DNA from 3 places in the Kitasatospora sp. NPDC048722 genome. Region 3 is predicted to be linked to each of the others. Evidence: riboswitches for the same ligand, from Rfam matches in the RefSeq annotation. Region 3 holds a riboswitch; each other region holds the start of a gene.

Region 1 (9,249 bases), on a different contig from region 3:
ACCCCGCCGACCACGAGACGGCCGTGCTGACGGCCACCGTGCCGGCCGGCGGCGTCGACTGGACACAGCCGGGCGTCGCCGACCGCTTCGCCGACCGGATGGTCGCCCAGGCGGAGGCGGCGGTCCCCGGCCTCGCCGGCCGCGCGCTGTGGCGGGTGGTCCGGACCCCGGCCGACACCGAGCGCGAGACGGGCTCGTGGCAGGGTTCGGTCCCCCGTCCGGCGCTGCCCGGCGGCCGTGGCGCGTTCCTCCAGGCGCCGACGGAGGACGCCCCCGGCTTCTACCTGGTGGGCGGCGCCGCCCACCCCGGCGGCGGGCTGGCACGGGTCGGCATGTCGGCCTGCATCGTGGCCGACCTCGTCGGCCCCGCCTGAGCGGGCCCCGCCCGAACGACGGAGCCGGGCTCAGCCCTGCTGCCAGGTGTTCTGCTGCTGGTAGCCGTACCCGTGGTCGTACGTCGGCTGCTGCGGGATGCCCTGGGTGTGCTGCTCGGGCTGCGGCTGCCACTGCTGTTGCTGCTGTTGCTGTTGCTGGGCGTTCGGGTCCCAGGCCGGAGCCTGCTGCGGGTAGCCGCCGTACGGGTCCTGCTGCGGGTAGCCGTACGGGTCCTGCTGCTGCGGGTAGGTGCCGTAGCCCTGGTCGTACGCGAAGGCGGGCTGCTGCTGCGGCTGCTGCCACTGCTGCTGGTCGTAGGCGGGCTGCTGCTGCGGGACGTCGTAACCGGCCTGGTAGGCCTCCGCGTACGGGTCCTGCTGCTGGTGCTGCTCGTAGTAGCCGGGCGTGTAGACCCCGTCCGCGGCGAGCTCCTGCATCTCGAAGGCGGCGGTCTGCTCGACCTCCGGGACGGCCTCGCCGGCCGGGCCGACCGGGTCCGGCTCCGGGGTCTCCTCGACCGCGCTGACCTCGCCGACCCGCGTCTGGGCCGCCACCGCGACGGCGGCGACCGCCGCGCCGCCGGTGAGCGCGCCGAGCAGCGGCACCTTGGCGAGCGGTCCCGGCAGGGAGCCGTCGGCGGCACGCAGCGACCAGCCGCCGCTGTAGCCGCGCTTGACCGAGAGGGTGACGAACGTCTGGCCGACCGCGAAGAGCGCCGCGCCCGCGCCGATCACCGGGACGGATCCGAGGACCATCCCGCCGGCCACCCCGAGGAAGCCGACCAGGGCGAGCGCGCGCCAGTGCAGCGGGGCCCGGTTCTGCAGGAGCAGCTCGGCGACCAGCCAGAGCGCCACCACCGCCAACGCGGCGTACAGCAGCAGGTATCCGATGCCCATCCGCCCGATACCTCCAGTCGCGTGCCCGCGCGCGCCGCGCGTGTGCGGCGACTGTACCGGTTCAACGGCCGGGGTACCGCATCGCGTTCCCGCCGTCCGTGGCACCGGAGTGCACACGACCGAGCCCGCCACCATCGGCGCGGTGACGGGCCCGTGAACGCTCAGCGCTGGTGCAGTCCGAGGTTCTGGTAGATCTCCAGCGTCGCGGTCGAGTGGTTGAGCGTGATGAAGTGCAGGCCGGGCGCGCCCTCGGCGAGGAGCCGCTCGGCCATCGCGGTGGCGTGCTCCATGCCGATCGCCCGCAGCGCGGCCGGGTCGTCGATCGCGCCCCGCAGGCGGGCCTCCAGGTCGGCGGGGAACGCCGAGCCGCTCAGCTGCGGGAAGCGCTCCAGCTGCTTGGCGTTGGTGACCGGCATGATCTCCGGGATGATCGGCGTCTCGCAGCCCGCCGCCGTCACCCGGTCGCGCAGCCGGAGGTAGTCGTCGACCTCGAAGAACATCTGGGTGATCGCGTAGTCGGCGCCCGCGCGGATCTTCGCCACGAAGTGCCGGATGTCGTCGTCCCAGTCCGTCGAGCGCGGGTGCATGTTCGGCGAGGCCGCCACGCCGACGCAGAAGTCACCGATGCCCTTGATCAGCTCGACCAGCTCGTAGGCGTAGGTGACGCCCTCCGGGTGACTGACCCATTCGCCCATCGGGTCGCCGGGCGGGTCGCCGCGCACCGCGAGGACGTTGCGCACGCCCTGGTCGGCGTACTGGCCGATGATGTTGCGCAGCTCGGCGACCGAGTGGTCGACCGCGGTCAGGTGGGCGACCGGCGTCAGCGTGGTCTCGGTGGCGATCCGGCCGACCATGTTGACGGTGCGCTCGCGCGAGGAGCCGCCGGCGCCGTACGTCATGCAGACGAAGTTCGGGTCGAGGGGCTCCAGCCGCCGGATGGCGTCCCAGAGCTTCTGCTCGCCGACCTCGGTGCGCGGGGGCATGAACTCGAAGGAGAAGGACCGCTTGCCTGCCGCCAGCAGCTCGCGGACCGTCAACGCGCGGTCCGATCGGGTGGAAGCGATACCGAGAGCCATGCTGGCAGGTTATCCGGCGTCCGAAGGACCGGGACAACTCGGTTCCACGGATTGAGACAAAGAATGGACGCCGTTCCGCTTGCCGTCCCGCCCGCCCCGTCGCCCTGCTCGCACGGGTGTTCCCGGCCGCCCCGCTACGCTTGCTGCACCCCAAGCGAACCACCGGAGCCTCATCGTGACCTCGTCCAGCAACCGGCCGGCCAACCCCATTGACGTGGAGGACGTCCGCGAGCGCGTCAACGCCGCCCTCGCCGCGTTCATGGACGGCCAGTCCGCTCTGCTCGGCGGGATCTCGCCCCAGCTGGCACCCGCCGCCGACGCGCTGCGCGACTTCCTCCTCGACGGCGGCAAGCGGCTGCGCCCGGCGTTCTGCTACTGGGGCTGGCGCGGCGCCGGCGGCTCGGCCGAGAGCGAGGGGATCGCGAACGCGGCGGCGGCCCTGGAGCTGCTCCAGGCGAGCGCGCTGGTCCACGACGACCTGATGGACCGCAGCGACACCCGACGCGGTCTGCCGTCGATCCACCGCCGCTTCGAGGCGATGCACCGCGAGCGCGGCTGGCGCGGCGACCGCGAGCAGTACGGCGCCTCGGCCGCGGTGCTGCTCGGCGACCTGCTGCTGATCTGGTGCGACGAGCTGTTCCTGCGCTCCGGTCTGGACCCCGCCGCGGTGCTGGGCGCCAAGCCGGCGTTCGACCTGATGCGCACCGAGGTCATGCTCGGCCAGTACCTGGACGTGCTGGAGCCGGTCGCCGGCGACTCGACGGACGAGGGCGCGCTGGACCGGGCGCAGACGGTGCTGCACTACAAGTCGGCGAAGTACACGATCGAGCGCCCGCTCCAGGTCGGCGCGCTGCTGGCCGGCGCCGGGCCCGACCTGGTCGCGGCGTACGGCGCGTTCGGCCTGCCGCTGGGCGAGGCGTTCCAGCTGCGGGACGACCTGCTCGGCGTCTTCGGCGACCCGGCGGTCACCGGCAAGCCGGCCGGGGACGACCTGCGCGAGGGCAAGCGCACCCTGCTGGTCGCGCACGCGATGCGCGGGCTGCCGGCCGCCGACGCGCGGCACCTGGACGAGCGGCTCGGCGCGCCGGACCTCGCGCCCGACGAGGTCGCCGGCCTGCGGGACCTCGTCGCGCGCAGCGGGGCGCCGGAGCTGGTAGAGGCCCGGATCGACGAGCTGATGCGCCAGTCGCTGGCCGCCCTGGAGGCGGCGCCGCTCGCCGACCGGCGCGCCCGCGAGGTGCTGCTGGCCCTGGCCGAGGCCGCCACCGTCCGCAAGTACTGAGCCTCGCGGCCGACGGCGGCCCCGCCGGGGTCAGGCCTGGCGCAGCCGCCGGGAGAGCTCGGCGGCGGCCGCCCGCGGGTCGTCCGCGGCCGTGATGGCGCGCACGACGACGATCCGGCGGGCGCCCGCGGCGAGCACCTCGTCGACGTTGCCCAGGTCGATGCCGCCGATGGCGAACCACGGGCGGTCGGTGGGCTGCTTCGCCGCGTACGAGACCAGGCCGAGGCCCGGGGCCGGGCGGCCCGGCTTGGTCGGGGTCGGCCAGACCGGGCCGGTGCAGAAGTAGTCCACGCCGGGTTCGGCGACCGCCGCGTCCACCTCGGACTCGGCGTGGCAGGACCGGCCGATCAGGACGTCCTCGCCGAGGATCGCCCGGGCGGCCGGGACGGGCAGGTCGTCCTGCCCGAGGTGCAGGACGTCCGGCCGGGCCGCGTGGGCGACGTCGGCGCGGTCGTTGACCGCGAGCAGCTTGCCGTGGCGACGGCAGGCGTCCGCGAAGACCTCCAGGGCCTCCAGCTCCTGCTTGGCCTCCAGGCCCTTGTCCCGGAGCTGGACGATGTCGACCCCGCCGGCCAGCGCCGCGTCCAGGAACTCGGCCAGGTCGCCCTGCTCGCGGCGCGCGTCGGTGCACAGGTACAGCCGGGCCTCGGCCAGCCGCTGACGCGGCGTGTCCGCCGCCATCAGATCAGCATCGCCTGGGCGCGGCGCTTGACCTCGGTGCCACGGTTCTCCCGCAGCGCCTGGATCGGGCTGCCGGGCAGCGACGGGTCCTCGGTGAAGAGCCACTCCAGGATCTCCACGTCGTTGTACCCGCAGTCGCGCAGCACGGTCAGGGTGCCGGACAGGTGCTTGACCAGCCCCTGGCCGTCGATGAACGCCGCAGGGACCTGCAGCGAATTGTTCGGGCCCCGCCGGACGGCGATCAGGCCGCCGTTGCGGACCAGGTCGCGCACCTCGGTGACGCGGACACCCCACTGCTCCGAGATGTCGGGCAGGTACATCCACTCGGCGACCAGGGCTTCAATCTTGCTTTCGATCTCACTCACGCCACCAGACTGCCACCTCCACAGCCCGCCGCGCACCAGCCGCTACCCCGCGACCGCCGATTTCAGCGCCACCGCCGGGTCCGCGGCCCGGGCCGGGTCCAGCGCGGTGCCGCGCTCGATCAGGCGGCGGCCCTGGGTGAGGTCGCGCGGGCGGTCCACGGCCAGCAGCGCGCTCGGCACGCCGTCGCGCAGCCACAGCACCGACCAGGTCGCGTCCTGCGGGGAGCCGCGCCAGAGCAGCTCGTCGCCCTCGGCGTGCCGCCCGGCGTACTGCACCATGCGGCCGAACTGCTCCGACCAGAAGTACGGCACCGGGTCGTACGGCGCGTCCACCCCGAGGACGGCGGCGGCCGCCGCCTCGCCGGACTGCAGCGCGTGGTCCCAGTGCTGGACGGCCAGCCGGGCGCCGGAGCGGGCCGACGGGTAGCTGACGCAGTCGCCGGCCGCGAAGACGCCCGGCAGGCTCGTGCGCAGCCGCTCGTCCACGACGACCGCCCCGGTCGCGTCCAGTCCGACGCCCGTGCCGGCCAGCCAGTCGGTCGCGGGCCGGGCGCCGATGCCGACGACCACCTCGTCGGCGGGCAGGCGCGAACCGTCGGCCAGCAGGACCGCGCCGGGCTCGACGGCCGCGACGCCGACGCCGCAGCGCAGGTCCACCCCGGCCCCGGCGTACCAGGCGGCCATCGCCGCGCCGACCTCCCTCGGCAGCGCACCGGGAACGGGCGCCGGGCCCGCCTCGACGACCGTCACCTCGCAGCCGGTCTCCCGCGCGGCGGTGGCCACCTCCGCGCCGATCCAGCCCGCGCCGACCAGCACCAGGCGCAGGCCGGGCCGCAGCAGCGCGCGCAGGGCGAGCGCGTCGTCCAGGGTGTGCAGGAGGTGGGCGCGCTCGGCGCCGGGCAGGGCGCGCGGCGTCGCGCCGGTGGCGATCACCAGCGATCCGTACGGGAGGTCGCCGGCGTCGGTGTGCAGCACGCCCGGGGTGAGTCCGGTGGCGCGGCGGCCGGTGAGCAGTTCGACGCCGAGGTGCGGGAAGTCGATGTCCAGCGTGGTGGCGTCGCTCTTGCCGAGCAGGACGTCCTTGGAGAGCGGCGGCCGGTCGTACGGCGCGTGCGGCTCCTCCCCGACCAGCACGATCCGCCCCTGCCACCCGCCCCGCCGCAGCCCCAGCGCGCACTGTGCGCCGGCCAGCCCGGCCCCGACGACGACCACCCGATCAGTTCCGCTCAGCTCTGCCACGGCGCCACTGTACTCAGCCGCCCCGCACGCCCCGGCGGGCCGTCCGCCCCGCGCACGGGCGGGCCGCGCCGGGCCCGTCCACCCTGCGTACGGGCCTTCGGCCGGGCGGACCACCGGAGTTATGGTGGGGACACCATCACGGGAGCCCGGCGTACCGGGCTGAGAGGCGGGCTGGCACGGCCCGCGACCGTCCGAACCTGATCCGGGTCATACCGGCGAAGGGAGAAGAGCAGCTTTGACACGCTTGGCACCGGGCACCCGCGCCGACGTGCTGGTGATCGGCGGGGGCGTCATCGGCCTCGCCGTCGCCTGGCGGGCGGCACAGCGCGGCCTGCGGAACGTCGTCGTGGTCGACCCCTCCCCCGGTCGCGGGGCCGCCGCGGTCGCGGCCGGGATGCTCGCCCCCGTCACCGAGCTGCAGTACGGCGAGGAGCCGCTGCTGCGCCTCGGGATGGCCTCGAACGAGCGGTACGCGGCCTTCGCCGCCGAGCTCACCGAGGCGAGCGGCGGCGAGGACACCGGCTACCGGCGGTGCGGCACGCTCGCCGTCGCGCTGGACTCCGACGACCGCGCGGAACTGCGCGAACTGCACGCCTTCCACGAGCGGCTCGGCCTCGACTCGACCTGGCTCACCGGCCGGGAGGCCCGCAAGCTGGAGCCGATGCTCGACCCCGGCGTGCGCGGCGGCCTGCACGTGGCCGACGACCACCAGGTGGACCCCCGCCGGCTGCTGACCGCGCTGGTCCACGCCTGCGAACGCGCAGGCGTCGTGATCCACCGCACCGAGGCCACCGAGCTGCTGGTCGAGAACGGCCGCGCCGTCGGCGCCCGCCTCGGCACCGGCGAGACCCTCACCGCCGACCAGGTCGTCCTCGCCGCCGGCCCGCACAGCCACCGGCTGCCCGGCCTGCCCGAGGGCGTGCTGCCGGCGGTCCGTCCGGTGAAGGGACAGATCCTGCGGCTGCGGATCCCCGACGCCTACCGGCCGTTCCTCAACCGCAACGTCCGCGCGGTCGTGCGCGGGCAGCACCTGTACCTGGTGCCGCGCGAGAACGGCGAGCTGGTGATCGGCGCGACCACCGAGGAACAGGGCTACGACACCACCGTCACCGCCGGCGGGGTCTACGAACTCCTGCGCGACGCCCACGAGTTGGTTCCCGGCATCACCGAACTCCCGCTCGTCGAGACCTCGGCCGGACTGCGCCCCGGCTCGCCGGACAACGCGCCGCTGCTCGGACCGACCGAGCTGCCCGGCCTGGTCGCCGCGACCGGCCACCACCGCAACGGCGTCCTGCTCACCCCGGTCACCGCCGACCTGCTCGCCGAGTACCTGGCGACCGGTGAAGTCCCCGAGCTCGCACGGCCGTTCGCACCCTCCCGGTTCTCCCCCGCCCGCTCCACCACGAAGGCCGTCGCATGACCAACATCGCACTGACCGTCAACGGCGAGCCCCGCGAGGTGCCCGCCGCCACCACCCTCGCCGAGGTGGTCACCACCCTCAGCAAGGCCAACACCGGCGTCGCCGCCGCGCTCAACGAGGCCGTGGTGCCGCGTGGTTCGTGGTCCGAGACGCGACTCTCGGCGGGCGACCGGATCGAGATCCTCACCGCCGTGCAGGGAGGCTGAACCATGGCCGACGACCTCCTCACCATCGCCGGGACGACCTTCACCTCCCGGCTCATCATGGGCACCGGCGGCGCCCCCAGCCTGGAGGTCCTGGAGCAGGCCCTGCGGGTCTCCGGCACCGAGCTGACCACCGTCGCGATGCGCCGGGTCGACGCGACCACCCAGGGCTCCGTCCTGGACGTGCTGACCCGCAACGGCATCCGGGTGCTGCCCAACACCGCCGGCTGCTTCACCGCCGGCGAGGCCGTGCTGACCGCCCGGCTGGCGCGCGAGGCGCTCGGCACCGACTGGGTGAAGCTGGAGGTCATCGCCGACGAGCGGACCCTCCTGCCGGACCCGATCGAGTTGCTGGACGCCGCCGAGACCCTCGTCGACGACGGCTTCACGGTGCTCCCGTACACCAACGACGACCCGGTGCTGGCCCGCAAGCTGGAGGACGTCGGCTGCGCGGCGATCATGCCGCTCGGCTCGCCGATCGGCTCCGGCCTCGGCATCCGCAACCCGCACAACTTCCAGCTGATCGTGGAGGGCGCGAACGTCCCGGTCGTCCTGGACGCGGGCGCCGGCACCGCCTCCGACGTCGCCCTGGCGATGGAACTCGGCTGCTCCGCCGTGATGCTCGCCTCCGCGGTGACCCGCGCACAGGACCCGGTCCTGATGGCCGAGGCCATGCGGCACGCCACCGAGGCCGGCCGCCTCGCCCACCGGGCCGGCCGGATCCCGCGCCGCTTCCACGCGGAGGCCTCCTCCGCGATGGCCGGCCGCGCCGACCTCGACACCCGCGAGCACCCGGCGTTCTGAGCCCGCCCCACTTGTCACAAGCCGGTCCCGGAGGCGAAGTCCGCCGGGACCGGCCCCCACCCGCCGCACTACACTCCTCGGGTGGACAAGGCATGGCACGACCCCCTGATCGGTACCCTGCTCGACGGCCGGTACCGGGTCGAGCAGCGGATCGCGACCGGCGGCATGTCCACGGTCTACAAGGGCACCGACACCCGCCTCGACCGCGTGCTCGCCCTCAAGGTGATGCACCCCGACCTCGCCGGGGACGAGGGCTTCACCGCCCGCTTCATCCGTGAGGCCAAGGCCGTCGCCCGCCTCGCCCACCCCAACGTGGTCAACGTCTTCGACCAGGGCGCGGACCACGGAAACGTCTTCCTCGCCATGGAGTACGTGCCCGGCCGCACCCTGCGCGACCTGTTGCGCGACCGCGGCGCGCTGTCGATCCGGGCCGCGCTGGACATCATGGAGCCGGTGCTCGCCGCGCTCGGCGCCGCCCACCGGGCCGGGCTGGTCCACCGCGACGTCAAGCCGGAGAACGTGCTGATCACCGACGGCGGCCTGGTCAAGGTCGCCGACTTCGGCCTGGTCCGGGTCCTGGGCAGCGCCGACGGCGCCCCCACCTCGACGACCACCGCCACCGGCGGCACCGTCATGGGCACCGTCTCCTACCTCGCGCCCGAGCAGATCCTCCCGGACGCCCCCACCGACCAGCGCGTGGACGTCTACGCGGCCGGCATCCTGCTCCACGAGATGCTCACCGGCACGCGCCCGCACACCGGCGACAACCCCGTCCAGGTCATGTACAAGCACCTGCACGAGGACGTCCCCGCGCCGTCGCGCACCGTCCCGACCGTCCCCCCGGCGCTCGACGCGATAGTGCTCGGCGCCTGCGCCCGGACCCCCGACGCCCGCCCGTACGACGCCGT
Region 2 (9,249 bases), on a different contig from region 3:
CCGGGACGACGGCGGAGGGGTTCGGTGGTGTCGCTCCACGGTCGGCACCGGGTCGGGGACCGGCACGTGAACGGGCACCGGCCCCGGATGGCGCCGGCCGGGCGTGCTCCTCGCCCGGCCGGCCGCACCGGCCGCCCGCGGCCGGTGACCGCGGTTCACCGGCGCGCCCTGCGCCCGGCCTGGCGGTCGAGAGGCTGGCGCGCACCCCGGGCGGCGTTCAGCTGGCGCACCAGTTGGTGGAGCGAGATGACGCCGGTGAGCGGAGGGAGGCCGGCGACGACGACGGCGGACAGCGTCCACGAGACGTCGGCGACGCACAGGCCGGCCGCGAGGCTGGAGAACAGCACCACCACGGCCCAGGAGTGGAACGGCTGGCGTCCGTGCTGGACGGCGCGCAGGACCGACAGGCAACCCGCGAGCCACGGTCCGTAGACGACCACGGGCCACAACTGCGACAGTCCGCGCGGCACGCGGGAGAACGCCAGCTCCTGCAAGGGGCCGTAGGAGAACACCCAGCCCAGCACGCAGGCCGCGATGACCGTCACCGCCGTCAGCACCCCGAACACGGAGCTGATCAGCTGGGGCCACGCCGGGCGGGGAAAGGCGGACCGCCGACGGTGCCGGGACACCGGGGGGCCGACCGGGTGCTGCCCGGACCGGACCGGGCTGGACGCATCTACCGGCGCGCGCGGAGGCGGCACGAACGCCGTCTTGTCCTCCCACGCGCCGGCCGCCGCGCCGACGGGGCTGAACGCCTGCCCGTCGCCGTACACGGCGCCGAGGTCGTAGACGAAGCCGTCGTCGTACCAGCTGCCCACCGGGCTGGTCGCCTCGTGGACATGGTCATGGGGGGTGGCCCACAGCTCGCCGTTCGACTCGACGTGGCCACAGTCGGCGTACCCACCGAGAAGCTCGGTCACACGGTCGTACACGGCACGCTCCCCACACGGTCGCCCGGCTCCGGCATGGTCCGGGCACCGGTGCGCACCCGCGCCGCGGTCCCGGGCACGGCCGGCGGCGTCATGACTCGTCCGAGAAGAGAAGGGGGCCGATCCGCGCGGTGAAGTCGCTCTCCAACTGGCCGATCTTCCGCACGAAGTCGGCCAACGGCCGCGAGGTGTACGACAGGACGACGCGTTCGCCGTTGCGGGACAGGTAGCCGGTGGACACGTCGCCCGCCACGTTCCGGCGGTCGGGGACGAAGAGCCACATCCCGAGCGAGGCGACCGGCTCCCGCACGGGGAACGACGAGGGGCGGGGCAGACATGGTGAAGTCACGGGTTCATCAACGAGAAGCGGCGGGCCCGGTTTTACGACATCCGGGCGTCCTTCCATATTCGATATCGAAGTCGCTCCGCAAAATTACCCAGGAGGCAGGGCCAGGGGTGAATCTTATTCCATCGGACACGGGATGCACCCAATGACACGGGGGTCAGAGGTAATTCTATACTCATCGTCAATACCGCTCACCAAAAATCCCCAGTAAAACAATCGCAAGAGGAACGTTTCTCCTCTTTTTAAAGTGCTATGTTTCCCACTTGCCCTTGGCATATTCACCGCCTGGTGCCGGTCCGTTTCAACCCTGGGAGGCTTCTTGCTCAGCTGGAAGGAATATCTGGAAGTGGTCCGGCTCCATCGCCAGGGATGGTCGACAATCAAGATCTCCCGACACCTGGGACGTGATCGGAAAACGGTGCGGTCCTACCTTCGCGGCGAGCGGATCCCGGGCATCAGAATTTCTTCCCAGGACAGCTTCCTGCAGTTCCTGCCGTACTGCCGCCAGCGACTTGCCGAGGACCCGCACCTGGCAGCGACGGTCCTATTCGACGAGGCCGTCGACCTCGGTTATGCGGGCGGTTATTCGACCTTCACCAGAGCCCTGCGGCGGCACCAGGCCCGGCCGCGTTGCGAGCAGTGCCAGGGCCCGGCCGCGGCCGTGGACAGCCGATCCGCCCACGGGCGCAACGAAGTGGCCGTCGAATTCGACTGGCTGCGGCTTCCCGAGCCGCCGGCCAGTTGGGGCTACGGGAACCGGGCGGGCCTGCTCCTGGGGTCGCTCACCGGCCCCGGCACGGGCGGCAGCGGCCTCGGCCGCTGGTCGGTGGCGTTGGCCGAGGACCAGGAACTGCCCCACCTCGTGGAAGCCGTCGACCTCTTGCTCAGACGGCTCGGCGGCACCGCCGGCTGCTGGCGGTTCGGCCGGACGCCGACCGTGTGGTGTCCACGGACCGACCGGGTCACCACCGCGTTCGGGCAGGTGGCCAGGCACTACGGCGTGCGCGTCGAGTGTCGTCTGCCGGCCGACCACCGTTCGCACACCCGCCGGACCCTGGACGAGACCCTGCGCTCGTGGTGGCGCACGGTGACGAACGACACCACCCTCCAGGACGCCTGGAACAGCCTGGGCCCGTTCGCCGCGCGAGCGGACGCCCGACGGGGGAGAGCCCACGAGGCACGCGTCGCGCCCGACGACCCGCACCCGGGCACCGCTCCACTGCGCGAACTGCCCGCCGTGTCCTATCCGGTCCGCGTTCGCGCCTGCCGGATCGTCACCGCCGAGGGCCTGGTGCCCTTCCGCGGCAACTTCTACGTCCTGCCGGACCACCTGGCCGGCGCCCCGGTCGAGGTCCGCCGGCGCCTCGACCAGCCCCACCTGTCCCTCGCGACCCCCGCCGGAGCCGTCATCGCGCGCTTCCCGATCGCCCCGGTGGAGGCCGGGCTGACGGTCGTCGAGCACAGCAGCGCCATCGCCGTACTGGAGCGGCAGCCGGCGTCCGCGGCCGCCGACGCCCCGTTCTGCCGGCGAAGCACACCGCGCCCACCCTCCCCGCAGGCCCTGGCCGAAGCGGCCGCGCTCCGCGCCCGGCTCGACGCCCCGCCCGCCCGCCGCCCCGGCGAGGACCGGGACACCGCGACGCCACGGGTACCCACCCAGCGGGAGCGGCCGGTCGACGACGCCTGGAGCTGAGCGGCCGCTGCGCGCGTGCGGGGGAACGCCGGCAAGGCGGCGTCGTGCACGAGCGAACGCGGGATTGCGGGAGGCCGGGAACGGCGAAGCGCCGCCCCGAAGTGATCGGGGCGGCGCTCATGCGTCCTGGGTCAGTCCGCCATCGGCAGGCAGACCTCGCAACCCTGGGCCTCGAACTCGTCGGACACGGCCTTCATGACCCGCTCCGGATGCTCGCCGCCCATCACGGCGAGGGCTAGTGCCGACGGCGAGCGGCGACTCGTCCGCTGCGCCTCACGAGGATGAGGATCGAGCCTCCCAGCACGACGGCGGCCGCCGAGCCGACCGCCATGACGATCGACTTGCCGGAGCCGGTGGCAGCGAGTGCGTGCCCCGACTCGTGCGGACGCACGGCCGGCACACCCTGTTCGTGACCGCCCTTTCCGTTGCCGTGATCACCTTGTTCATGGCCGCCGTGACCCTGACCGCCGTGACCGCCCGGATACTGGGGCGGTCCGGCCGGACCAGCAGGCCCGGCAGGACCAGCAGGGCCTGATGGGCCTGCCGGACCGGCAGGCCCGGCAGGGCCGGGTGAGCCGTTGGCACCAGGCGAACCGTTGGCACCAGGCGAACCGTTGGCGCCGGGCGAACCGTTGGCGCCGGGTGAGCCGTTGGCACCAGGCGAACCGTTAGCACCGGGCGAACCGTTGGCGCCGGGTGAGCCGTTGGCACCAGGCGAACCGTTGGCGCCGGGTGAGCCGTTGGCACCAGGCGAACCGTTGGCACCAGGCGAACCGTTAGCGCCGGGCGAACCGTTGGCACCAGGCGAACCGTTAGCACCAGGCGAACCATTGGCTCCAGGGGCACCGGGAGCACCGTTGGGGCCGGGAGCACCGGGAGCACCGGGCGAACCATTGGCACCAGGGGCACCGTTGGGGCCGGGAGCACCCGGAGCGCCCGGGGAGCCCGCCACGCCCGGAGCACCATTGGGGCCGGGAGCACCGGGAGCGCCGGGGGCGCCGGGAGCACCGTTGGGGCCGGGAGCACCCGGAGCGCCGGGCGAACCGTTGGCACCGGGGGCGCCGGGAGCGCCGTTGGGGCCGGGAGCACCGGGAGCGCCCGGGGAGCCCGCCACGCCCGGAGCACCATTGGGTCCAGGTGCACCCGGGGAACCGGCAGGACCGGCGGGACCACTCGGACCGGCGGGACCACTCGGCCCGGCGGGACCACTCGGCCCGGCGGGACCACTCGGCCCGGGGGGACCGCTCGGCCCGGGGGGACCGACGGTGCAGGCCGCCCTCGTGATGGTGTTGTCGTCCAGAGTGACGGCGCCGTTGCGCGCCAGGGCGCGGCCTTCGATCACCGCGGCGTGGTTCACGCTGATGGACGTGAGGGCCAGGATGTTGCCCTTGAAGAACGAGTCGACGTCGATGGTGGCGGAGCTACCGACCTGCCAGAACACATTGCAGGGCTGTGCTCCGTTGACCAGGCTGACGACGCTCGACGGAGCCGTGATGAGGGTGGAGCCGATCTGGAAGATGAAGACGGCGTTCGGGTCGCCCATCGCGTCGAGGGTGACGGTCCCGGTGAGGTTCAGCGACGAACTCGCCTTGTAGACGCCGGGCGTCAGCGTCAGCCCTCCGATGTCGCCGGGCGAGGTCAGGATGGTCGTGGGGGCCCGGCCGGCGGCATCGTTGTAGGCGATGACGAGGTCGGACTGGGCCTGCGCCGCCTGCGCGTCGTTGACATGCTGAACCCCGTTCACGGTTCCGGGGGGGAAGCCCGTCACGCTGGTGCCCGGGAAGAGCCCCAGGTCGCCGTTGATGACGCTGGGGCCGGTGTTGGTGACGGTTGAGCCGGCCAGGATCGCATAGCTGGTGTCAGTCCCCAGCCCCACCGGCGCCGTTGCGGCGTGCGCGGGGCTGGGGACCAGGCCGGCCGTCGCGAGCAACGTCAGTCCGGACAGCAGGACGGACGCCCCCGCGAGTCGAGCGCGTCTACGCCCTCGTCCCGGTGGAGCGGACAACATGGCATCGACTGCCATAGGAGAGGACCTTTCTTGTCGCCGTTGAACTCCGTCACCCGGAGAGGGCATTCGGAGTGCTGCTGGTGGCTTCCGATCAGGCCTCACGCCCTCGCACTCGCGCCGGAGGGCCTTCGACGAGCGGAAGCCGACCAGGACAGGTGATGGAGAGTCACCAACTAACTACACGGTGCAACAACAACATGAAAAGAACAGAGTGATAAAGATGCAACGGAGTGACACACCAGCGCCGATCGGGGAACGAGCCCCACCCCGGAGCATCGCTCGTATACGCACCAATGGCGTGCTCGTCCTCCACTGGAAGCCGTCGGCTGCCCAGGTCGCCGCCGGCGCCACAGCAGTACCGTTTTTCCTCTTGGCCGCGCCCGGGCCGGTGAATCACGTATCGCCCGGTGATCCCAATCGTTGGCCCGATCATGAACGACCTAACGAATCCGCAGGAAGAGGCGCTCACTGCCGCCGCTGGTGACGCCACCACGGTGGCCGAGCGCTGCCGCGCCGCCGGTGGCCTGCTCAGGGTCACCCTCGGCGAACTGCGTGCGGAAGTCGGCTACCGAAGACTCGGCAAGTACGTCCTGGAGGAACTCGCCGAGCGCCTCACCGACGAGGGGCTCGGCTGGTTCCCGACGTGGCGGCTCTCCCCGAGAGAGAACGGCGAGCCGCGGAAGGACCAGGACGTATGGGTGTTCGTCCGGGACGGCGGCCTGCGCTGCCAAGTCATCGATGCCATCCAGGCCCCCGACGGTTCCGACGTCCCCACGGTCCTGAACGGCCTGCTCGCCGGCCGTCCCCAGGATCTCTCCCCGGAGCGCAAGCTCGGCCTCATCCGCGAAATCCTCGGGCTCTGACCCACGCCCGAGAATCCGCCGACCGGATTCCACCTGCGCGCCCGAACGTTCGCGGCGCTGCGCCGGACACCGCTTTCGCGGCCCAGCGCAGCGCCTCGGCACCTGCCGTCAGTCGGCGAGGGGCAGGTAGACCTTGTTGCCGTGGGCCTTGAACTCCTCGGACATGGCCTGCATGCCGGCCAGCGCCTCGGCGTCGAACTCGGTGCCGACGGCCGTGGAACCGTCACCGTGCTCGTCGCGGATCTTCTGCGAGATCTTCATCGAGCAGAACTTCGGGCCGCACATCGAGCAGAAGTGCGCGGTCTTGGCCGGCTCGGCGGGGAGGGTCTCGTCGTGGAAGTCGCGCGCGGTCTCCGGGTCGAGGGCCAGGTTGAACTGGTCCTCCCAGCGGAACTCGAAGCGGGCGTCGGAGAGGGCGTCGTCCCAGGCCTGGGCGCCGGGGTGGCCCTTGGCGAGGTCGGCGGCGTGGGCGGCGATCTTGTAGGTGATCACGCCGGTCTTGACGTCGTCCCGGTTGGGCAGGCCCAGGTGCTCCTTGGGCGTCACGTAGCAGAGCATCGCGGTGCCCCACCAGGCGATCATCGCGGCGCCGATGCCCGAGGTGATGTGGTCGTAGCCGGGGGCGACGTCGGTGGTGAGGGGGCCGAGCGTGTAGAACGGCGCCTCGTCGCAGATCTCCTTCTGGAGATCCATGTTCTCCTTGATCTTGTGCATCGGGACGTGGCCCGGGCCCTCGATCATCACCTGGACGTCGCGCTCGCGGGCGATCCGGCCGAGCTCGCCGAGGGTCTGCAGCTCGGCGAACTGCGCCTCGTCGTTGGCGTCGGCGATGGAACCGGGCCGCAGGCCGTCACCGAGCGAGAAGGTGACGTCGTAGGCGGCGAGGATGTCGCAGAGCTCCTCGAAGTTCGTGTAGAGGAAGTTCTCCTTGTGGTGCGCCAGGCACCAGGCGGCCATGATCGAGCCGCCGCGCGAGACGATGCCGGTCTTGCGGCGGGCGGTGAGCGGGACGTACCGCAGCAGCACGCCGGCGTGGACGGTCATGTAGTCGACGCCCTGCTCGCACTGCTCGATGATGGTGTCCCGGTAGACCTCCCAGCTCAGCTCCTCGGCCCTGCCGTCGACCTTCTCCAGGGCCTGGTAGAGCGGCACGGTGCCGATCGGCACGGGGGAGTTGCGCAGGATCCACTCGCGGGTGGTGTGGATGTTGCGGCCGGTGGAGAGGTCCATGACGGTGTCGGCACCCCAGCGGGTGGCCCAGGTCATCTTCTCCACCTCCTCCTCGATCGAGGAGGTGACGGCGGAGTTGCCGATGTTGGCGTTGATCTTCACCAGGAAGTTGGTGCCGATGATCGCCGGCTCCACCTCGGGGTGGTTCACGTTCACCGGGATGACGGCACGGCCGCGGGCCACCTCGTCGCGCACGAACTCGGGGGCCAGGCCCTCGCGCAGGGCGACGAACTCCATCTCCGGCGTGACGATCCCGCGCTTGGCGTAGGCGAGTTGGGTCACGGCGGCGCCGCCGCGGCCGCGCAGCGGGCGGCGGGGGCGGCCGGGGAAGACGGCGTCGAGGTTGCGCAGGTTCCCGCCGCGCGGCGAGGTGTGCTTGATGCCGTCGTCCTCGGGGCGGGCCTCGCGGCCGTCGTACTCCTCGACGTCGCCGCGCTGGCGGATCCACGCGTCGCGCAGGGCGGGCAGGCCGCGGCGCACGTCGGGCTCGTAGGCGGGGTCGGTGTACGGGCCGGAGGTGTCGTACAGCGGAACGGTCCTGCCGTTGGTGAGCACCACCTCGCGGAACGGGACCCGCAGATCGGGGCGGGATCCCTCGCGGTGGGCCTTGCGCCAGGCCGGGGTCGGGTAGCCGGTGCGCTCGCTGCTGGGGGCGCTCTGGGCAGACTGCGGCTGTGCGTCGAACGTGGTCATCTGACCTTCACTCCCTACGCCGGCATTACCCGGTCCAGGTTCCTGCGGTCGGCACAGCCTCCGGCCGTCCGTCGACGGACCGTTCAGCGCCCTCTCAGCCCGGTGCTCCGAGCTCCCGCGTCCGCAGGCGGTGTTGCCTGCGCATGACGCCCAACACCGTAGCGAGCGGATCGCCGCAGGTCCAGAGGGCTTCCGGTGGACGGGCGGCGGGCACAGACTGGAGCCCATGATCGGACTGACGGGGCGGGTCACGGGGAAGGTCGGCGCGGGACTGGTCGGGGAGGTGCTGGTTCACGTGCCCGAGCGGCAGGGGACGGAGGCGTTCCTGGCGTACCTGGCGGTGCCGGGGGATCCGCTGCCGACGGGCACGCAGGTGATCGTGGTCGAGTACCAGGCGCCGCGGACGGTGTTCGTGTCGCCGGTCTGACGGACGATCCCCCTCGTCACGGGGCCCGTGACAGGACCGGGACGAAGTCACGACGTCACCTACTGGCGCACCCGCACGAACAGGCGCAGAATCTCCGCTGCCACCGCGTCCGCGCACTCCTGCACAACCACGCGCAGCCACGGAGCGGTGTGCCTTGAAGGGGGAGTCGGCCGATGGTTGTCGGCGTCGTCGCGGGGGCCGTGGTGGCCTCCATCATCGTTGTGATCATCCTGTTCAAACTCATGTGGCGGGTCGCCGAGCCGAACGAGGCACTGATCATCTCCGGGTCGAAGCACGGGGACGGCCTGGGCTTCCGGATCGTCACCGGGCGGGGCACCTTCGTCGTCCCGGGCATGCAGGCGGTGCGCCGCCTGTCGCTGGACCTCAACGAGGCCGAGCTGGACGTCGAGTGCGTGACGCAGCAGGGCATCCCGGTGCACGTCAAGGGTGTCGTGATCTTCAAGGTCGGCGACGACTCGGTGTCGATCGCCAACGCCGCCCGGCGTTTCCTGGACCAGCAGAAGATGATGGGCCAGCGGGTCCACAACGTGTTCGCCGGTCACCTGCGGTCCATCGTCGGCGGGCTGACGGTCGAGGACATGATCCGCGACCGCGAGCGGCTGACCGGCGAGACCCGGGCCGCCTCGGGCGCCGAGATGGAGAAGCTCGGTCTGATCATCGACTCGCTGCAGATCCAGGAGATCCTGGACCCGACCGGGTACATCCGCAACCTCGCCGCCCCGCACGCCGCGGCCGTCCAGCGCGACGCCCGCATCGCGGCCGCCGCCGCCGACCGCGAGGCCACCGAGGCGGAGCAGGAGGCGTTCGCCCGCAAGGCCGAGGCCACCCGCAACAGCGAGATCCAACAGGCCGCCTACCAGGCCGAGATGGACACCGCGAGCGCCCGCGCCCGGCAGGCCGGCCCGCTCGCCGAGGCGGCCGCCCGCCAGGAGGTCGTCGTCCAGGAGACGAAGGTCGCCGAGCTGGAGGCCCAGCGCAAGGAGCAGCAGCTCCAGATCGACGTCCGCAAGCCGGCCGACGCCAAGGCGTACGAGACCCG
Region 3 (9,249 bases):
GCGGGTCGCCAGGATCACGCGAGCACGCTCATTGAGTGGTTCTTGGACGGCGGCAACATGGCGGCGTTGCCGGTCGTGGTCCATGGCTGGCCCACAACTGGCCCACGCACGCTGACCGGACCCGGCACATAGGTGGGACAGTGCGGGACAGAATCGAAAAGGGCGGGTATCGGCAGCTTGCCGATACCCGCCCTGAGCTGTGTGTTCTCTACCAGCGGAGAGCGTGGGATTCGAACCCACGGTGACGGGTCACGCCACGACAGTTTTCAAGACTGTTCCCTTAGGCCGCTCGGGCAGCTCTCCAGGCGGAGGTCAGCCTAACGGGTCCGGCGGGGTTCGGTGCACACGGTTTCCGGGCGCCGGGTCAGCTGGGGGTGTCGCCCTCCCGCGAGCCGAGGGTGACCTTGGTGGTCATGGTCTGGCCGTTGCGCTGGTACTCGACGTCGACGGTCTCGCCGGGCTTGTGCGTCCAGATCCGGCTGACCAGGGCCGGGCCGTTCTCGATCGGGGCACCGTTGAGCTTGGTGATGACGTCGCCGGGCTTGAGGCCGGCCTTGTCGGCGGCGCCGCCGGGGGTGACGGCGGGCTGGCCCTGGATGTCGCGGGTCTGGATCTGCGCGCCGTCACCCTTGTAGTCGTCGTTGCGCAGCACCTGGAGCTGGGCGTAGACCGGCTTGCCGGTCTTGATCAGGGTGTCGGCGACCCACTTGGCCTGGTTGATCGGGATGGCGAAGCCGAGGCCGATGCTGCCGGCCCGCCCGTTGGCGGAGGCGTTGGACTGGATCGCCGAGTTGATGCCGACCACGGCGCCGCTGGAGTCGAGCAGCGGGCCGCCGGAGTTGCCGGGGTTGATCGAGGCGTCGGTCTGCAGGGCGTTCATGTAGGAGGCCTGGGCACCGGTCTCGTCGCCGGAGGCGACCGGGCGGTCCTTGGCGCTGATGATGCCGCTGGTGACGGTCGACTCCAGGCCGTAGGGCGCGCCGATCGCGATGGTGGCGTCGCCGACGTTGACCTTGTCGGAGTCGGCCAGCGTGAGCGGGCTCAGCTTCTCCTTCGGCGGGTTGTCGATCTTGACGACGGCCACGTCGTAACCCTCGGCGCGGCCGAGCACCGAGGCGCTGTAGGAGGAGCCGTCGGCGAACTTGACGGTCAGTTTTCCGCCGCCTCCGGTGACGGCGGGCGCCACCACGTGGTTGTTGGTGAGGATGTGGCCCTCGGTGTCGAAGACGAAGCCGGTGCCGGTGCCCGACTCGCTGCTGTTCTGCGCCTTGATGGTGACGACGCTCGGCAGCGCCTTCTGCGCGATGGCGGCGATCGAGCCGGGGGCGGGCTCGTTCTTCTGGGTGTTGCTGGCCTGGATGGTGGTGCTGCGGTGGTCGTCCGCGGAGGCGACGGAGTTGCCGTTGCCCGAGACCGCCACGCCGACGGCACCGCCGGCGATGCCCGCGACGAGGGCGACGGCGGCGATCAGGGCGACCAGGCCGCCGCGCTTCTTGCGGGGACCGCCGGGGCCGGCCGGGCCGCCGGGGTAGTCCGCCGGGTAGCCGAGCGGTCCCGCGGGACCGCCGGGCGCACCGGGGGCGCCCGGGTAGCCGGGCACGCCGTGCGCGGCGGTGGTGTCGTGCCCCGCGCCCCAGCCGCCGAGCGGGCGGCCGGCGCCGAACGGGTGCTGGGCGCCCGTGGATGCGTACGGGTCGTGCGCGCCGGCGGCGGCGTACGGGTCGTGCGCGCCGGCGGCGGGGACGCCGTGGGTCGGCGTCGCGTACGGATTGGCAACCGGCGGCAGGGCCGGGGCGGCCTCGCCGGCGGGGGCGGCCGGCGCGGCCGGGGCAGCCGGGGCGGCGGGCGCGGCCGGGGCGGGCGGCAGGACCGGCGGCGGGGCGTCGATGTAGCCGCTCTCGGCGACCGGCGCGGCGGGCGCCACCTCGGGCGCGGCGGGGGCGACGGGCGCCGCCTCCGGCGCGGGGACCTTGGTGAAGGCCACGGTGGGCTTGTGCCCGCCCTCGGCCGGCGCGGCGTCCGCCGGGGCCTCGGGCTCGGGCACCCGGCCGAAGGCCATGGTCGGCTTGTGCCCGCCCTCGGCCGGCGCGGCGTCCGCCGGGGCCTCGGGCTCGGGGATCCTGCCGAAGGCCATGGTGGGCTTGTGCCCGTCCGGAGCCGGGGCCGCTGCCGCGGCCTCAGTGCTCGAGGGCTGCTCCCCCTGCGGCCCGGTGGGCCCAACCTCGCGCTCGGTGCTCACGGACGACCTCCATAGCTGACAGAACCAAGGACCATAGTTTTTCGCACTGCCGATTCGATTGCCGTAAGGACCCCTCTGAAGAACTCATAAGAATCCTTAGGCGGGACCGACGGCCCCGCTCGACGACACGTTCCCGGCGGCGGCTCCCCCACCCCCGCCGAACGTCCCGCGATGCGGACCGCACGCCCCCTGGCCTTGGGCGTTCGCCCCGGTGCCGGTTAGCCTGTCGCTCCAAACTGACACGCGGGAGCTTGGACCTTCCAGGCTGAGAGTGCGCTGGTCGACCGTACGCCACGGGATCCCGGGCGGACCGTCGAGGGGGCGCTGACCGCCGGAACCTGTCCGGGTAATGCCGGCGTAGGGAGTATCGGCCATGCCGCCTGCTTCGCCATCCTCTTCTTCGGGCGCGCCCGAGTCCAAGGGTTTCTCCGAATCGTCCACGACCGGTCACGACGGGCCCGCCGCCGCGGCCGCGCTGCTGGACCGGCCGGACAAGGCCGAGGCGCCGCTCGTCCTCGACGCCGAGCCGCCGCGCACGCTGCGCCTGCGCGACCACTTCGCGCTGTGGATGAACCTCGGCGTCAGCCTGATCGGCTTCTCCACCGCCGCCACCGTGCTCGGCGCGCCGGGCAGCGAGCTCTCGCTGGCCGCCGCGGGCACCGCGATCGTGGCCGGCACCGCGGTGGGCACCGCGATGCTCGGCGTGGCCGCGCTGATCGGCGCCCGCACCGGCGCGCCGGCGATGGCGAACCTGCGCGGGCTGTTCGGCACCCGGCTGTCCTACGTCCCGACGCTGCTGAACATCGTCCAGTGCATCGGCTGGGGCGTGTTCGAGCTGCTGACGATCGCGGCGGGCGCGCAGACGGTCGCCCACACCGACGGCTACCGGTGGCTGTTCGTCCTGCTCGCGGGCGGGCTGACCACCGTGCTGACGATCTGGCCGCTCGGCTCGATCCGGGTGCTGCGGCGCTTCGTGGCGGGCGCCGTCGCCGTCGCGATGGTCTACCTGACCGTCCAGCTGGGCCGGCACGGCGTGCCCGACCCGGGCAAGGGCAACTGGCACGGCTTCCTGGGCGCCACCGACGCCATGATCGCGGTGTCGATCTCCTTCGTCCCGCTCGCCGCCGACTACACCCGGCACTCGCGCACGCCGCGCTCGGCGTTCTGGGGCAGCTTCTCCGGCTACACCTTCGCCCAGGTGTGGTGCTACGCGCTGGGCCTGATGGCGCTGCTGCAGTCCGACGGCGACCCGAACAAGATCTTCGACTCCTTCCTCGGCGTCTGGGCGGGCTGGCTGTTCCTGCTGGTGCTGGTGCTGCGCGAGACGGACCAGTCCTTCGCCAACGTGTACTCGACCGCGATGTCGGTGCAGAACCTGCTGCCGCGGGCGGACCGGCGGGTGCTGTCCGGCGCGATCGGCCTGCTGACCACCGTGCTGGCGCTGCGGATCGACAAGTTCACCGACACCTACACCAACTTCCTCGGCCTGATCGGCTCGGTCTTCGTGCCGCTGCTGGCCGTGCTGGCGGTGGACTACTTCTTCGGCGCCGGCCGCAACGGCTGGAACCTCACCGCCGAGGCGCCCTCGCGCTGGCTGATGCTGCTGCCGTGGGTGCTCGGCTTCGCGGTCTACCAGTTCATCGCGCCGACCCCGGTGGCCGGCTGGTGGACCGACTTCTGGACCTCGGCCCAGGGGGCGCTGCACTTCACCCCGCAGGAGTGGACGTCGGCCTCGCTGTTCGCCTTCGCGGTGCCCGCGCTGGTCACCTGGGCGCTCACCCCGCTGAGCCGGCGCACCCCCCGGGACTGACGGACCGGAGGCGAGGACGGCCCCTCAGATTGGGACCGTCTTCGCCTCCGCGTCACCTGCTCCGCCTATCGTTGACGGCGTGACCAGCCCAGATCTGTCTTCGACGGCCCCGCGCACCGCGCCGTCCGTCCAGGTAGTCGCCCACCGCGGCTCCTCGGACGCCCTGCCCGAGCACACCCTCGCCGCCTACCGGCAGGCCCTCGAAGAGGGCGCGGACGCCGTCGAGTGCGACGTCCGGGTGACCGCCGACGGCGAGCTGGTCTGCGTGCACGACCGCCGCATCGGCCGGGTCTCCAACGGCCGCGGCACCGTCTCGGCGATGACGCTCGCCGAGCTGGAGGCGTACGACTTCGGCGCGTGGAAGACCGGCCGGCCCAGCACCGACCCCGAACTGCGCGGCGTGCTGACCCTGGAGCGGCTGCTGGAGCTGGTCGTGGACTGCGGACGGCCGGTGGACCTGGCGATCGAGACCAAGCACCCGGTGCGCTTCCGCGGTCGGGTCGAAGCGGAGCTGCTCCGGATGCTCGAACGGTTCAAGATTTCCGGCACCCGTGAGAGCGACCGCCCGTCCGCCCGGATCATGAGCTTCTCGTCGATCGCGCTGAACCGGGTGGCCGGCGCCGCGCCGGACTACCCGCGGGTGTTCCTGATCGAGCGGATGCTGCCGCTGCTCGGCCAGCTGCGGGAGGGCCGGCCGCTGCCCGGCGGGGCGCGGATCGCCGGGCCCGGCATCGACCTGGTGCGGGCCAAGCCCGACCTGGTGCCGCGGCTGCGCGAGCTGGGCCACGAGGTGCACGTGTGGACCGTCGACGAGCCGGCCGACGTGGACCTGTGCCTGGAGCTCGGGGTGTCGGCGATCATCACCAACAAGCCCGCGCAGGTGCTGGCGCAGCTCGGCCGCTGAGCGCCCCGGAGGGCTCAGGGGTCCCACGGATCCCGGTGGACACCGGCTGTTCCGTCGGAACCTGATCACCGAAACCGACCGATCCGGTCGGCACTCAAACCTTCCGCGCACGTTTCTTGCCGGAAATCGTGCGCCGGCGCGACGGAGGGTGAGCGGGGAATGACCTCCCGCCCACTCACGGTCGCGCTGCTCGAAATGGGCTCGCGGGATCGTCGCGCGGTCGTTTCCGGCGCATTACCAAGGGGCATCCATCCCTCGGCATACGCTGAAGGAGGTCCGGGGGTGGCGTTGATGGTGGCGCGTGAAGTGCCGACTTCATCGACCATGGCAGTGCCGCACGGCCCAGCGAGTGTCGGGGTCGCACGGCGCCGACTGCGTCGAGATCTGGGTGATCGGCAGATACCGGAACCGGTCATTGACGATGCCGTACTGATCCTTTCCGAGCTGTTGAGCAATGCGTGCCGGTACGCCCGGCCGCTCGGCCCGCTGCCCGCGCTCGGGCGCGGCGCCCGGGCCGAGGTCGTCGACCAGGTACTCGTCGGCGTCCCTTCCGGGCCGCACGCCGGTGCGCCGGCCGGCCGGGACGCGGAACGGTCCGACGACGGCGGCGTGCTCGTCCGCTGGCAGATGCACGCGGACGGCGTGCTGACGCTGGAGGTCACCGACGGCGGCGCACCGACGCGGCCCGAGCCCGGCAGCCCCTCGCTGACCTCGCGCGGCGGCCGCGGCCTGGGCATCGTCGACCAGCTCGCGAGCGACTGGGGCGTGCGCGACGCACCCGGCGAAGTGACGGTCTGGGCCGCGCTGCCCGCCCGCGCGCGGCACGCCAGACGCACCGGCGGTGACGCCCGCAGCGCCTAGCGCCCGGCCCGCAGTACCCGAGCGCCCCCGCCGCGGCGCTCCCGCCCCGGCGCGTGCCCGCGCGCCGGGGGAACGTCAGTAGGCTTCCCGGAGCAAAGGACCACCGTCCCCGGGAGAGCCGCACCATGGGCAAGAAGGCCGCCAAGAAGGCGCCGCAGCGCCAGTCCACCACCGCCGTCACGGGTGAGATCCCCGTGGTCGGGGCCCGCGACGACTGCCCGTGCGGCTCGGGCCGCCGGTACAAGGCCTGCCACGGCCGGGAGGCCTCGCACGCGGTGCAGGAGCTGGTGCACCGCCCCTTCGAGGGCCTGCCGGGCGAGGCCGACTGGGTCGCGCTGCGCGAGCTGGTGCCCGCCGCCACCGTGCCGCTGACGCTGGCCGCCGGAGTCGCCGGGACCGCCGTCGGCGAGGTGCCGTCGGTCACCCTGGCCACCGTCCTGCCGCTCGCCTGGCCGGCCCTGCGCCGCCAGGACGGCTCGATCCTGCTCGGCCTGCAGACCCAGTCCTCCTCGGGCGACCTGAGCCGCGACCTCGCGGACGCGCTGGAGCTGGCCCTGGCCGCCGAGCCGGGCAGCCCCGTGCCGGCCCGCCGGACCGTCCCGGGCGGGCGCCGCCTGCAGGACCTGCTGGACGTCACGGCGGACTTCACGCCCGCCGTGCACACCGGTTTCGAGTTCTGGCTGGAGGACGCCGAGACCGCCACCGGCGAGGTCGCCGCCTCGCTGGAGCGCGCCAACGCCTCCGCCATCCCGACCGAGAAGCTCACCGGCGTCGACGCCGCGTACTGGTGCGGCACCCCGGACAAGAACCACCTGCGCTGGGTGATGACCGTCCCCGAGGAGCAGCTCCTGGACGCGCTGGCCCGGCTGAACGCGGCCGGCGAGGCCTCGCTCGGCACCGACACCCGCCTGGTCGGCTCGTTCCGCGCGCACGGCCTGACCGTCCCCGTCTGGGACCTGCCGCTCGCCATGACGGCGGCCGACTGCGAGAAGCCCGCCGCCGAGTTCGCCGAGCGGCTCGCCGCCGTCCTCGCGGACCCGGCGCCGCTCACGGCCGACGAGCGGCGCGCCCGCGCGAACCTGGTGAACCGTCAGGTCACCCTGAACTAAAGCGCGCAGGAACGAGGTGATACGCGTCACATTGTCGCCCTGAACCGCAATTTCCGGGCGTGGAGGGCGTCTTGGAAATTGGCGCGGACGCAGATCCTTGTTACTGTCTAAAGAGTCCGGTCGCTGGTGCATCCCCCGTCGCCAGCGGCCGGATCTTTTGTTTTTCCGGGCGGACGGCGCCGGACCCGGCCGGTGACCGGCCGACGGGCCGCCACCGGACGGCCGGTCAGTAGGCCGAACGCCCGCTGTCCAGGTGGACCGTCGCCTCCACCAACTCGCCCAGCAGCGGCCCGACCTGCGGCAGCCACACCCCGCCGTCGGCCGCCCGCCTCGGCGCCAGCACCCAGCGCACCGGGCCCGCCCCCGCACCGGGCGGCAGCGGCAGGAAGCCACCCGGCCCGTGGTAGTGCAACGACCCGGGAACCCAAGGGAGTTGGGCGAGCATCTCGCCGAGCGCGTCCAGCGAGTACGGCGCCACCAGCAGCGCGTAGCGGCCCGGCATCGCCAGCACCGGCCCCAGCGGCAGCCGCAGCGCCCCCAGGTACGCGAGCGCGCGGGCCCCGGCCAGGGCCGGCAGGCTCACCGCCGACACCGCCCGACCGGTCGCCGCCAGCACCGGCGCGTCCGGGCTCCGCCGCTCCCACCACCAGCGCACCATCCGGGCGTCCGTGGTGGCCGCCAGCAGCGGCGGGTCGTGCGGGTGCGCGCCCGGCACCGGGCAGTCCGGGTCGCCGCACGAACAGAGCCCGCCGGACAGCACCGCGCCCGGCACCACCGGCCAGCGGTGGTCGACGGCCGACTCCAGGGCCGCGGTCAGCCGGGCGGACCGGGCCGCGGACCGGCCCCTCGGATCCTCACGCATGGCGCTCGTTCCTTTCCCTGACCGCTCGGTTCGCTCCGGGGCCGCCGTCCGCCCCGGAGCCGCGTCCGCCGGACTCGCCGCACGGGCCGCGGCGGCGCGGACCGGGGGCACGCGGCGGGCGGTACGGCGGACGGCGCGGCGCGGACGTGGAGCACGGCGTGGAGCACGACATGAGAGGGGCCGCGCACGGGAACAGCCCTCGGAACGAGAATCGCGTATGCGCCCGGAGGGACGCCGCCCGGGCGCGCTTGGTTCCACCGTACGAGTGAGTGACATCCGGCCAGCGCGGTATCCGGGCGGCGAAAGCATACGATCCGGACGGCCGCCGGGTCCGTCCCCACGGTTCTGCCCGCTCCCGGGCCGCTCCATTCCTCCCGGCCGGAACGGCGCGCGTACGAACCGGACGCGCCCTCCGTCCGGGTCGCAGTGGACGGGGAACCGGCCACCGGCTCGTCCTGGATCTGGACATGCCCCAAATGGCCTGTGTAGAAGTGGTGCCATTGCTGTCGATCAATGACGAGTAGTAGCGATTCGCGGCGAAACGCGCCCTTCGGCCGTGCTCGCCCCACATCGGCCGTCCCTGGGGGTTCCGCATGACACGTAGCACCGCGTCAGGAGTGCCGGCATGACCGAGACCCACCCGTCGTCGACGCCCTCCGAGCCGGCCGAGCCGGGTTTCGCCGGCGGGCTCTCCGTCCTCGACCCGCTCGTCGACCCGCCGGGCCTGCCCGGACCCGCCGAGGCCCAGGACGGTGCGGCGGAGGCCCGCACGGCACCGTCCACCGGAGTGCAGGACCGTTTGGCCGGACGCCTGTCCGATTTCGCCAGCCTGTACGAGCACACCGAACGGCTCGCCCGCGCCCGCGGCCTCGACGCCACGCTGGCCGCCGTCCTCGCCTCCGGTGCCGACCTGCTCGGAGCCGGCCGCGGCGTCCTGGTCACCCGGCAGCCCGGTGGAGGCGCCGGACAGCCGCTCGGCCTCGGCCTCGACCGCGCCAGCCTCGGCGCCCTGGAGACCGTCCCCTTCGAGCAGAGCCTGCTCGCCCGCCTGCTGCGCGACCGGGACCGGCCCGAGCGGCTGCACTCCGCCGACCTCGCCGAGGACCCGGCCACCGGCGCCCGGCTGCGCGAACTCGCCGCCCACCTCGGTCTCGGCGGCTGCTACGGACTGCCGCTCGCCACCGAGGAGGACGGCCCGCTCGCGGCGGCCGTCTGGTTCTACGACCGGCCCGCCGAACCCACCGAGCGCCAGCGCGAACTCGCCCACCGCTACTGCCGGTTCGCCGCTCCGCTGATCGCCGGGCAGCTGGCGGCCGACAAGGTCAGCCGCACCACCGAGGCGCTGCGCCGCGGCCTGCTGCCCGACCGGCTCCCCCAGCCCGCCGGGCTGCGGCTGGCCGCCCGGCTCGTCCCCGCCGGCCTCGACCGTTCCAACGGCAGCGACTGGTACGACGCCATCCCGCT

The links. Region 3 has a riboswitch for thiamine pyrophosphate ahead of AB0C76_RS13060 (cytosine permease). Riboswitches for the same ligand answer to the same signal wherever they lie in the genome.
Region 1: another riboswitch for thiamine pyrophosphate. It lies ahead of thiO (glycine oxidase ThiO); the one in region 3 lies ahead of AB0C76_RS13060 (cytosine permease).
Region 2: another riboswitch for thiamine pyrophosphate. It lies ahead of thiC (phosphomethylpyrimidine synthase ThiC); the one in region 3 lies ahead of AB0C76_RS13060 (cytosine permease).

The regions. Positions count from the first base shown of each region.
Region 1 is NZ_JBEZGX010000029.1:90,210-99,458, reverse strand. It holds gene AB0C76_RS22155 (FAD-dependent oxidoreductase) at 1-374, shown strand, start outside; gene AB0C76_RS22150 (hypothetical protein) at 405-1,271, opposite strand; gene metF (methylenetetrahydrofolate reductase [NAD(P)H]) at 1,433-2,347, opposite strand; gene AB0C76_RS22140 (polyprenyl synthetase family protein) at 2,523-3,629, shown strand; gene thiE (thiamine phosphate synthase) at 3,660-4,310, opposite strand; gene AB0C76_RS22130 (Rv2175c family DNA-binding protein) at 4,310-4,675, opposite strand; gene AB0C76_RS22125 (FAD-dependent oxidoreductase) at 4,718-5,914, opposite strand; TPP riboswitch at 6,043-6,155, shown strand; gene thiO (glycine oxidase ThiO) at 6,150-7,334, shown strand; gene thiS (sulfur carrier protein ThiS) at 7,331-7,540, shown strand; gene AB0C76_RS22110 (thiazole synthase) at 7,544-8,341, shown strand; gene pknB (Stk1 family PASTA domain-containing Ser/Thr kinase) at 8,423-9,249, shown strand, end outside.
Region 2 is NZ_JBEZGX010000015.1:128,422-137,670, reverse strand. It holds gene AB0C76_RS14260 (DUF2637 domain-containing protein) at 156-932, opposite strand; gene AB0C76_RS14255 (hypothetical protein) at 1,021-1,239, opposite strand; gene AB0C76_RS14250 (IS21 family transposase) at 1,694-2,968, shown strand; gene AB0C76_RS14245 (hypothetical protein) at 3,204-3,359, opposite strand; partial or broken gene AB0C76_RS14240 (ice-binding family protein) at 4,308-4,976, opposite strand; gene AB0C76_RS14235 (hypothetical protein) at 5,408-5,839, shown strand; gene thiC (phosphomethylpyrimidine synthase ThiC) at 5,948-7,762, opposite strand; TPP riboswitch at 7,757-7,891, opposite strand; gene AB0C76_RS14225 (hypothetical protein) at 7,989-8,189, shown strand; gene AB0C76_RS14220 (SPFH domain-containing protein) at 8,363-9,249, shown strand, end outside.
Region 3 is NZ_JBEZGX010000014.1:19,760-29,008, reverse strand. It holds tRNA gene AB0C76_RS13070 (tRNA-Ser) at 216-303, opposite strand; gene AB0C76_RS13065 (trypsin-like peptidase domain-containing protein) at 365-2,239, opposite strand; TPP riboswitch at 2,473-2,620, shown strand; gene AB0C76_RS13060 (cytosine permease) at 2,613-4,049, shown strand; gene AB0C76_RS13055 (glycerophosphodiester phosphodiesterase family protein) at 4,129-4,953, shown strand; gene AB0C76_RS13050 (ATP-binding protein) at 5,113-5,814, shown strand; gene AB0C76_RS13045 (DUF5926 family protein) at 5,940-6,923, shown strand; gene AB0C76_RS13040 (bifunctional DNA primase/polymerase) at 7,150-7,785, opposite strand; gene AB0C76_RS13035 (PP2C family protein-serine/threonine phosphatase) at 8,411-9,249, shown strand, end outside.